One region of the Roseibium algae genome, then DNA from elsewhere that is predicted to be linked to it. Evidence: riboswitches for the same ligand, from Rfam matches in the RefSeq annotation. Region 1 holds a riboswitch; the other holds the start of a gene.

Region 1 (5,504 bases):
TCCTCCTGCAGGGACAGGTGCAGGGCGGCACCGCTCAGGCGATCAGTCAGGCTTTGTGTGAACGCACGGTCTATGATGAGGAAGGCCAGCTTCTGACTGCGTCATTGCTGGATTATCAACTGATCCGGGCCGAGAACCTGCCTGACTTCAACTTCCAGACCCGCAATGTGCCCTCCACCACCAATGCCATGGGCATCAAGGGTGCTGGTGAAGCTGGCACCATCGGCGGCTGTGCCTCGATCATGAATGCGGTGCAGAAGGCGCTGACAGACGGAGCTGGTGTCGGTCATATTGATATGCCGGCAACGCCTGCGAAAATCTGGGAAGCCATTCAGGCAGCTAAGGGCTAACGAACGCTTCTCTGCCGAGACTGATGAAAACAAAAACGCCGCGATCATCGCGGCGTTTTTTGATTCTGGGCCGTTCCATGGCTGGCATGAACGTCGTTTGTGTCCAAATATTAAGTTGAAAATTCTGGCGCTTTGCGCAAGCTGGTCTCCGACACTTACCCGCCTTCCTCAAGTTCCAAAATCAGGACTTCCCTGTGTTTCATTCCTTCTTTCCCAAGCCGAAGCTGTTTTTCTCTTCTGCTGTTCTCTTTTCGCTCATGGCCGTTCTTGTCTGGTACGGCTTTGCAGATGATCTGAATGTGCAGCTGGGGTTTGGGGCCTCACCAGAGGGCGCGCAGCCGCCGATTGGCCTGGGCTTTTTCGTCACACCTGAGTTTCTCTGGTTTTATGTCTATTACGCTCTTTGCACGGCTTTGTTCGGCGGCTTCTGGTGGTTTAACTCCGGCAATCACCGTTGGCAGCTTTGGTCGATCTGGGGCTCGTCGTTGATTATTTTTCTGACCTATTTTTCCGTTCAGATCTCTGTTGCGATCAACAATTGGCGCCGTCCCTTTGGTGACATGCTGCAAAATGCTCTTCAGGGTGAGGATGGCATCACGGCGGGCGATTTTTACTCGCTGATGCTGATCTTCGTCAGTATTGCGACAATCAGCATGGGGCTTTTCATACTGACGCGCTTTTTTGTCAGCCATTATGTCTTCCGCTGGCGGACGGCCATGAATGAATACTACGTCGGCAAATGGTCCAATGTCCGTCATATCGAAGGTGCGTCTCAACGTATTCAGGAAGACACAATGAGGTTCGCCTCTATCATGGAGGGGCTTGGCGTTTCCATGATCGATGCTGTGATGACCCTGATCGCTTTTCTGCCGGTCTTGTACAGCCTGTCCAGCTATGTCACTGAATTGCCGATTGTCGGGGTGATTGCTGCACCATTGTTTACGGCCGCCATTGTGTGGTCCGTGTTCGGAACGCTGCTGCTGGCGGTGGTCGGGATCAAGCTGCCGGGGCTGGAGTTTCACAATCAGCGTGTTGAGGCGGCTTACCGAAAGGAACTTGTCTATGGAGAGGACCACGAAGACAGGGCAGAGCCGATCACGTTGGAAGAGCTTTTCGGCAATGTAAGACGGAATTACTTCCGGCTGTATTTTCATTATCTTTACTTCAATCTGGCCCGCGGGTTTTATATCCAGGCTGATAGTCTGTTCACCTATTTCATCCTTGTTCCGACGATTGTGGCAGCAACGATAACCTACGGCATTCTGCAGCAAATCCTGACGGCCTTTGGCCAAGTCTCCAATTCGTTCCAGTATCTGGTCAACTCCTGGACAACCATCATCGAGCTTTTGTCTATTTATAAGCGTTTGAAAGGGTTCGAAGCGGTTATTGACGAGAGGGACGCCGCCTTAATGGAAGTGCGCTAAGGGGCTGTCTTTCCGTTGAGACTCGGATATGTCTATAAGGGTTACTGGTGCCAGCATCTCTTGATGGCATAATGCTTTTCAGTTTCTTTTGAAAGACAGGGTGGCTCCTCGGGCCCGATGCCTCTCTCTGTCTGTTGATCTCGCATCGGTCCCTTTTGGACGTGAACCATGCCGCTCTCAGGCGACGCCTCGAAAGCCCCCGATGGACCGGCACCTGTTGGGCCCAAAAGACCAGCACCCGTTGGTATGACGCGTTCTGCGCCACTGCTCGGCATTTCATTGAAGGTCGGCTCAACCCTGGTTTTTTCCGTCATGGTGGTGGCACTTAAAATTGCTTCCGAGCGGATACCAGTTGGGGAAATCGTATTTGCCCGCAATTTTTTCGGCATGTGGCCGGTGTTGGCCATGGTGGCTTTTCGCGGCGAGCTGATGATTGCTTTTCGCACCTCCCGTCCGCTTGGACATTTGGGGCGCTCTGCCGTCGGAATGACGTCAATGATTTTGTCCTTCACGGCCTTTTCTTTGTTGCCGCTGCCTGACGCTACGGCCATTGGCTTTGCCACACCTCTTATCGTGGTGGTGCTGGCGTGGGCGGTTCTGCGCGAGACAGTAAGGATCTACCGCTGGAGTGCCGTTGGTGTTGGGTTCCTGGGGATTCTCGTCATTCTATCGCCCCATATCGGCGAAGAGGGGTATGGCGGCAGCCAGACAATCGGTGCCTTGTGCGGAGCAGGCGCTGCCTTTTTTGCTGCGTTTGCGATGATTTTCGTTCGCAAGCTTTGTGAGAGTGAACGTACTTCGACCATCGTGACCTGGTTTTCAGGCTGCGCGACTGTGTTTTCCCTGCTCACCATCCCGTTGGGCTGGATGGTGCCATCTCAGGCGTGGGTTGTGCCGGATATGGAGACCGCGGGGCTGTTGTTGCTGGTTGGCCTGTCCGGCGGCGTTGGTCAGATTTTGTTGACGCAGAGCTATCGGTTCGCCGATGCCTCGACGATTGCACCGTTCGATTATGCCAACATGATCTGGGCTGTAGCGCTGGGCTATTTTCTCTTTGCAGAGGTGCCCATGCCAGAGGTTCTTATCGGGGCGGGTATTGTGATTGCTGCCGGTGTCTTCGTGATTTACCGCGAGCATATTCTTGGCCTTGACCGGACGAAGAACCGGCGCGCATCGTCGCCTTCCAAGTCCTGATCTTGACGCTAAAACGCCTTGAAGGTGATGATCGTTTTTGTGTCCTGAATTCCAGCGATTGGGTGGACTTTCTGATTGACGAAATGGCCAATATCAGCGCCGTCCTCAACATAGAATTTCACCAGAAGATCATAATCGCCGCTTGTTGAATAGATTTCCGAGGCGATCTCTGCATCGCCAAGGGAATTGGCGACCTTGTAGGTTTCGCCAAGCTGGCATTTGATCATTACAAAAAACGGCGTCATGGGGAGCTCCCGACTTTATTGATTTCCATCGGAATGGCCCATTTGCAGACCGCAGTCAATCTGTTGTGCCTGGCGTCAAGTCTTTGGCCGCTCGTTTGGCGGAAGTGATCCAAGCTGGTGACTTGCTCTTGCAATCGACCGAATGACTTGCTAGCTGTCTCAACATCTCATGGGGGTGCCCGGCGGGTCTGTCCGGGCTGAGAGGCAATAAGGCCAACTCCTTGAACCTGATCCGGCTCATACCGGCGGAGGGATTTGAGATGAATGACCCGGCTTCCATAGCCTTAATGACGTGTATCTGGTGTTATAATCATGCTTCCTGTTTATTGTCGGGGAGGCGTTGAATGACGACCGTTCCTGTCTCCCTTACGAGTGATATGATTGCTGCTGCCTTGCATCAGCTCAGGCAAAATGCGCCAAAAGTTCACTGTGTGACGAATACGGTGGCCCAGTATTTCACAGCCAATGTTGTCCTTGCGATTGGCGCTGTTCCGTCAATGACCATCGCCGTTGATGAAGTGGAGGGCTTTGCTACCAATGCAGACGCCTTACTGGTCAACCTTGGGACGTTGGACGATACCCGAAGAGTTGCCATTCCCAAGGCAATGCGGGCTGCAAGAGACGCGGGGAGACCTGTGGTTCTGGACCCTGTAAAAGTGCACCGCTCCAAAGTTCGATGCGAATTTGCTGTGGGGCTTCTGGCTGAAAAGCCAACATTGCTGCGGGCAAATGAGGATGAGCTTGGAGCGTTGTTTCCAGGGGGGGCAACGTTCGGAGATATGGCCGACAAGGATCGGACATTGGCCATGAGTGGACGGCAGGATCTGATCGGTGATGGGCAGAAATGCTTGCGCCTTGATAACGGCCACCCTCTGCTGGCACAGGTCACGGCGACCGGTTGTGCCGGAGGCGCTGTCATGGCGGCATTCCTGACTGTCGAGCCGGATCCGGTTCTGGCCGCAGCCATGGGATTATCTGTCTTCAATATCGCCGGTGAAATTGCCGCAGAGCGTGCGCGTGGGCCGGGGTCGCTGGTTCCGGAGCTGCTAGATGCTCTCTATCTGCTGGATGCTGATCAGCTGGACGGGCGTTTGAAACTATCGGATTTACAAGAAGGAACAGGGTCATGACGGCGATTGCTGTGACCATCGCAGGCTCGGATTCAGGGGGAGGCGCCGGAATTCAGGCCGATTTGAAAAGCTTCTCCGCCAATGGTGTCTATGGCGCAAGCGTGATCTCTGCTTTGACGGCCCAGAACACATTGGGGGTTACCGCCATTCATGACGTGCCCGTTGAGTTCATTCGGGCGCAGATAGATGCGGTCTATTCAGACCTTGCCGTGAATGCGACGAAGATTGGCATGTTGTCTCAGCCTGAGGTCATACAGGCCGTGGCAAAGGGCTTGAGTGAGCATGAGACCGGGCCGGTGGTTCTTGATCCGGTCATGGTTGCTGCGTCCGGGGATCAGCTTCTTGCCGACATCGCCGTTGAAGTTCTGGTCAGCGAACTTATGCCTGCTGCTGATCTTGTCACGCCCAACCTTCATGAAGCCGCGCGGATGCTGAAGGCAGACGTTGCTGAAACCGAGGACGAAATGCTTCGGCAGGCCGAAAGCCTCCTGGAAATCGGAGCCCGCACCGTTTTGCTCAAGGGAGGTCACGGCGTTGGTCCTGAGAGCGCGGATCTGTTGTTGAGCCAGAGCGGTACCAGATGGTTTAGAGGCAAGCGTTATGACACGAAAAACACCCATGGCACCGGTTGCACGCTTTCCTCCGCGATTGCTGCAGGACTTGCCAAAGGGCTTTCGGTTGAGGACGCGATCGCTGATGGCAAAAAGTACATCAGCGCTGCAATCGCGGCTGCAGACAGTCTTGAGATCGGGTCCGGGCATGGCCCGGTTCATCATTTTTATGCCTACTGGAGATCTTGATATGAGCGACACAGAAATGAAACCGGGGCTGTCTCGCCGATCTGCTCTTGGTATGGCTGCAGCTGCTGCAGGGTCCGTTTTGGCAGCTCCAGCCCTTGCGCAAGAGGACCAGGCCACCATTGAATGGAAAATGGTCACTTCCTGGCCGAAAAACCTTCCGGGCCCCGGTGTCACGGCACAGCGGATCTGCGATCAGATCGGTGTGATGTCACAAGGGCGCATGAGGGTTAGTCTTTATGCCGCTGGGGAGCTCGTGCCAGCGCTGGGCGTGTTCGATGCAGTGTCGTCGGCCACGGCACATATGGGCCACACGGCCTCGTTCTTTTGGCAGGGCAAAGCCCCTGCGGCTGTTTTTTACACC
Region 2 (5,504 bases), on a different contig from region 1:
TCACGGCACTTATCCGTTTGTCACGTCGTCTAATACGGTTGCAGGTCAAGCTGCGACGGGCTGTGGCCTTGGGCCGACTGCAATCGATTATGTCTTGGGCATCACCAAGGCTTACACAACGCGCGTAGGCGAGGGGCCCTTTCCGACCGAGCAGCAAAATGAAGTTGGTGAGTTCCTTGGAACGCGTGGCCATGAATTCGGCACGGTAACCGGCCGTCGGCGCAGGTGTGGTTGGTTTGATGCGGTTCTTGTACGTCAGACAGTCTGCACATCAGGCATCAGTGGCATTGCCTTGACCAAGCTGGACGTTCTTGATGGTCTTGAGGAAATCAAGATTTGTGTTGCTTATGAACTGGATGGCGAGCGAATCGATTATCTGCCAGCCTCTCAAGGCGCACAGGAACGAGTCGTTCCGATTTACGAAACCTTGCCAGGGTGGAAAGAATCCACAGAAGGTGCACGTACCTGGGCAGAATTGCCAGCACAGGCTGTGAAATATGTTCGTCACGTTGAGGAACTTATCGGAGCTCCTGTTGCGTTGCTGTCAACCAGCCCTGAACGGGACGACACAATCTTGGTTCAGAACCCTTTCCAGGTCTAATTGTTCAAGTTTTGCAATGGTATGTCGGTATTCGCCAGCTCTCCTCGACAAGAGGAGAGCTGGCAATTTCCGTTATCCTTGTTGCCCGATGAACGATTGCATGTTCGCATGAGAAAACTGGTTTGCTTGCCAGAGCGGCGTTTCTTGAATGGCCACGGAACGTCTGGTGGCTAACAAGGGCTTCGCCTGCGCAAAAGTTTGGTATAAGCCTTTTAATACGGATGAGTTTTTACCGGCGCACAGCCGATTGGCAGGACAATGGCTGACTACTATTCCATTTTGAAAAAGACGATCGCATCGCTTCCTGAAAATAACGGTGCGGCTCGCCGCAGTGTTTATAGCCGGGCGCGGAATGCTATTGTCAATCAGCTGAAGGCCTATGAACCTGCGCTTTCACCCTCCGAGATCACAGCCGAACAGCTGCGTCTTGAAGAAGCCATTCGAAAGGTTGAAGCTGAAGCTGCACGCGAAAGCCTAGGGCTGATGCCTCAGGCGAAGCCCGCACCGCAGCCAAGCTCCTCAGAGCCTAAAGATACAGGTGCAGATGTCAGCCCGCCAATTGCTGAGCCTGTAGAGCAGCCTAAACCTGCTTTTGAAGCTCCTGCGGTTTCGTCTCGCGTGGAGCCAGAGCTGCGGCAACCTCATCCGCCTGTTTCACTTGCCTCTCCCTTGAAGGATGTGGTTGAGGAAGCTGGTAATCTTGGCGAAGCGTCGCATCAAGCGGTTCAAAACACCAAAGATGCAATGGCGGTCGAAGGACCGTCGGGACGTGATAAAGAACGGCAGGAACCTGCTTTCTCCGCTTCAAGCACTGATCAGGAAACTGAGGATGATGACTTAGCGGACGGCCGTGTTTTGCAGCGTGAGCCGCTGGTTTCTTCTGCCTCCGCCGACAATGGCCAAACCCAATCGCGCCGAAAATCGCGTGATCGTCAAAGAGCTTCTGCAACGCTGCCCGGCAACAGTGGAAAATCAAATTTCCTGCCTATAGCTCTTGTCGGAATCCTGATGGTCATCGTTCTTGTGATCGCGGGTGTTGTCTATTCCCAGCGAGACATGGTTTCAGACATGATGGCTGGAACGTCGAGTGAACCTGAAACCAGCGAAGATACCGCCCCTGTTGTTTCTGCACCTGTCGTCGAGACCGCTCCTGCGAAGACTGATGAAGCTTCGGATGCTGGCAAGAACGAAGACCGTTTGCTGGATGCCAGCGGAGAGCCAGCAGCTGCACCAGATGCGCGGACTGTGACCACGACTGTGATCACGCCTGGCGAACAAAGCGCGCCGCGCACTGTTATTCCTGCTGCGCCGACCGAGCCCGAAACGGCTACGCCTGAAGCATTGCCTCCAATGGATGCACCGGAAGTCGCAGCCGAAGACAGTGCGATTGCGGCGGTTACACCAGATACCGCCAAAGAGGTTGCTTCTATTGAGGGCGCGCAGAAGTCGATCCTCTATGAAGAGGGTGAAGATGCCAACGGGGCTGGGACTGCATCGCAGGGAACTGTTGTCTGGTCGGTCTCTGAAGCCGTGGATCTTGAGGGCGTGAAGCAGAGCGTTTTGAGTGCTGTTATCGAGATCCCGGAGCGGAATGTCTCCGTTGATATTCAGATCAAGCCGAATGATGATAAATCCTTGCCTGCGAGCCATTTGGTGGAAATCAAATTTGATTTTCCGAAAGATTTCCCTGCGGGCGAGATCGTGAATGTTCCTGGGCTTGTCATGAAGCCAACCGAGGAAGCACGGGGAGATGCCCTGATCGGGGCGTCGGTGAAAGTGTCTCCTGGCTATTTCTGGATCGCTCTGTCGAGCATCGAGAGCGAAATGGAGCGCAACATGGGCTTGCTGCGTGAACGCGGCTGGATCGATATTCCAATGTTGTATGAGAACGGAAAGCGCGGAATATTGACGCTTGAAAAAGGCGCGGATGGAACTGCTGCCGTTGAAAAGGCCGTTGCTGCCTGGCAAGCCGCCGGTTAGTTTTCTTTCCTCTGCTGTGAATTAATTCTTGCACCGGCTTGTTTTTATGAACGAGCCGGTGCATTTTTGTATTTGGTCCGAGGGGTGTTCCTGTACAGGAACTGAGATTGCTTTGAGCTGAACCCTTAGAACCTGATCCGGGTCATGCCGGCGAAGGGACGGAAGCCTTTAGCCTTATCCCGGATCTCCTATGTCGCTTTCGGTTCGTCCGAAGCTCGGAGATCCTGCTGTGTTGAATTTGTTGCGCGTTTACGCGTGTGCTCTCTTTGAAGGGCATCTGCATTCATTTGGTCGTCTACCTGGTCTCCTGGAGGTCAGGGAAGATGCGTGATTTTATTCTCGCGACAGCTCGCATAGTTGTCGGCATCTTGTGCTTTGTGGTGATGTGGGAGTTGCTTGTCCGGCTTCTCGAAATCCCGCCGTTTATGCTTCCCAGTCCTGCACGTGTTGCTGCTGCTTTTCAGGACCGCTGGGTTTTCCTTCTGTATCATGCCTCGTTGACAGCCTACGAGACATTTCTAGGCTTCGTATTCGGGGTTTTGGCAGGTACGATTTTGGCACTTGCTATGTGGCTTTCTCCACTCGCACGCCGAGCCATGTTGCCAGTTATTCTGGTGACCCAGGCACTACCTGTCTTTGCTATCGCGCCCATCCTTGTGCTCTGGCTGGGTTTTGGCCTGGCATCCAAGGTTGTCATGGCCGTGCTTGTAATCTTCTTTGCCGTCACTTCGACCTTTTTTGACGGCCTACGCCGGACAGACAGCGGGCTTGTCGATCTCGCCTGTCTTTACCGTGTGTCCCGGCTGAAGGAACTGATGTTCTTTCGTATTCCGGCTGCTCTTCCGGCCCTTGCATCCGGTATCCGCATTGCTGCTGTGTTTGCGCCTATTGGCGCGATTGTCGGCGAGTGGGTCGGGGCCAAGGGCGGGCTCGCTTTCATCATGCTTCAGAGCAATGCGCGGATGCAGGCGGACGTCATGTTTGCCGCGCTCATCCTGTTGGCCTTGATGGTTCTTACTTTACGCTTTTCCGTCGACGCACTTACGCGCCGAATGGTTCCCTGGCAGCTAGAAGACTGATGTTGCCATTCAATCGGAGTAATTTCATGAAAATACGCATCTACTCGGCAATAGCAGCCTTGGTTATGCTTGCAACGCCTGTGCAGGCCGCCGAGAAGCTGACAGTTCTCATGGACTGGTTCACCAACCCGGACCATGCACCTGTGATCGTGGCCCAGACGAAAGGCTTCTTTGAAGCCGAGGGCCTGGATGTTGAGCTGATTGAACCTGCTGATCCGTCCATGCCGCCCAAGCTTGTGGCTGCAGGCCAGGCAGATATTGCAATTTCCTATCAGCCAACCCTGCATGCGCAGATTGATGAGGGCCTGCCTCTCAAGCGTATCGGCACACTCGTTGCGACGCCGTTGAACTCTCTGATTGTTCTGGAAGATGGTCCGATCAAAGAACTGACTGACCTGAAAGGGAAAAAGGTTGGCTTTTCTGTCTCCGGCTTTGAAGATGCGATGTTGGGTCAGATGCTGAGATCTGTCGGACTGGAATTTGATGATGTTGAGCTAATCAACGTCAATTTCGCTCTGTCGCCTGCGCTGATGTCTGGTCAGGTCGATGCGGTCATTGGAGCCTATCGTAATTTTGAACTGACCCAGATCGAACTGGAAGGTAAAAAAGGGAAGGCTTTCTATCCTGAAGAAAACGGCGTTCCGGCATTTGATGAGCTTATCTATGTGGTTCACAAAGACAAAACTGGCGACCCGCGCTATGCAAAATTCATGGCGGCGATTGAAGCGGCAACCATTTATCTGATCAACCATCCTGATGACGCATGGGAGGCCTTCATCAAGGCCTATCCGAACCTTGATGATGAGCTGAACAAGCGGGCATGGACAGATACTTTGCCGAGATTTGCCTTGCGTCCTTCCGCTCTGGATGCCGGACGATATCAACGATTTTCGGAGTTCCTGGCTACAAATGGTTTGATCGAAAAGATTGTACCAGTCGAAGATTATGCGGTTGAAATTCGCTGACTGCAGCTACTTGGCCCCATCGACCAAATACAGGCCGTTCTTCAAATAGAGCCTGAGGTGATCATAGAATAAGAAAACCCCGGCCGCATGTGTGACCGGGGTCTTCTTTTGTGCCTGCTTGGAGACTTAAGCGCTTGGGCGCTCAAACTCTCTGGCGCTGTTGCGCACGGCCTTTTGAACCTTCTCAAAGGCGCGAACTTCGATCTGGCGCACACGTTCCCGGCTGACGCCGAATTCGCCTGATAGATCTTCCAGTGTAATCGGATCTTCCGACAAACGGCGCGCTTCGAAGATCCGGCGTTCACGGTCGTTTAAGACGTCCATCGCATCAGTCAGGAGCCTGCGGCGTACATCCAGTTCTTCCTGGTTTGCAAGCAAGGTTTCCTGGCTCTCGGAATCATCGACCAGCCAATCCTGCCATTCGCCAGCGTCTGCCTCTGCTCGCACTGGCGAGTTCAGGCTGGCATCGCCGCCCAGTCTCCGGTTCATGGAGATCACCTCCTCAGCGCTGACACCAAGTGTGGTCGCAATCTGGTTGACCTGATCTGGTTTCAGATCGCCTTCTTCCAGAGCCTGAATCTTGCCCTTGAGGCGACGCAGGTTGAAGAAGAGCCGTTTCTGGTTGGCGGTCGTGCCCATTTTGACAAGCGACCAGGACCTCAGGATGTATTCCTGAATTGCGGCCTTGATCCACCACATGGCATATGTGGCGAGACGGAAGCCTTTGTCGGGCTCAAATCGTTTGACGGCTTGCATGAGGCCAACATTGCCTTCGGAAACAACTTCTCCGATTGGCAATCCGTAACCGCGGTAGCCCATCGCAATCTTTGCAACGAGACGGAGGTGAGAATTCACCAGCCGTTCGGCAGCTTGCGGGTC

The links. A riboswitch is a leader RNA that binds a small molecule or an ion and turns the genes downstream of it on or off. The one in region 1 is predicted to bind thiamine pyrophosphate.
Region 2: linked by a shared signal. The riboswitch ahead of V6575_RS02915 (ABC transporter permease) and the one ahead of V6575_RS11975 (hydroxyethylthiazole kinase) in region 1 are both predicted to bind thiamine pyrophosphate.

What each region holds. Positions count from the first base shown of each region.
Region 1 is NZ_JBAKIA010000006.1:212,571-218,074, forward strand. Features, by position in the region: gene V6575_RS11955 (xanthine dehydrogenase family protein molybdopterin-binding subunit) at 1-350, shown strand, start outside; gene sbmA (peptide antibiotic transporter SbmA) at 545-1,774, shown strand; gene V6575_RS11965 (DMT family transporter) at 1,943-2,968, shown strand; gene V6575_RS11970 (Lrp/AsnC ligand binding domain-containing protein) at 2,977-3,213, opposite strand; TPP riboswitch at 3,375-3,485, shown strand; gene V6575_RS11975 (hydroxyethylthiazole kinase) at 3,558-4,343, shown strand; gene thiD (bifunctional hydroxymethylpyrimidine kinase/phosphomethylpyrimidine kinase) at 4,340-5,143, shown strand; gene V6575_RS11985 (TRAP transporter substrate-binding protein) at 5,145-5,504, shown strand, end outside.
Region 2 is NZ_JBAKIA010000001.1:638,892-644,395, reverse strand. Features, by position in the region: gene V6575_RS02925 (adenylosuccinate synthase) at 1-601, shown strand, start outside; gene V6575_RS02920 (hypothetical protein) at 860-2,581, shown strand; TPP riboswitch at 2,652-2,757, shown strand; gene V6575_RS02915 (ABC transporter permease) at 2,905-3,660, shown strand; gene V6575_RS02910 (ABC transporter substrate-binding protein) at 3,687-4,625, shown strand; gene rpoH (RNA polymerase sigma factor RpoH) at 4,752-5,504, opposite strand, start outside.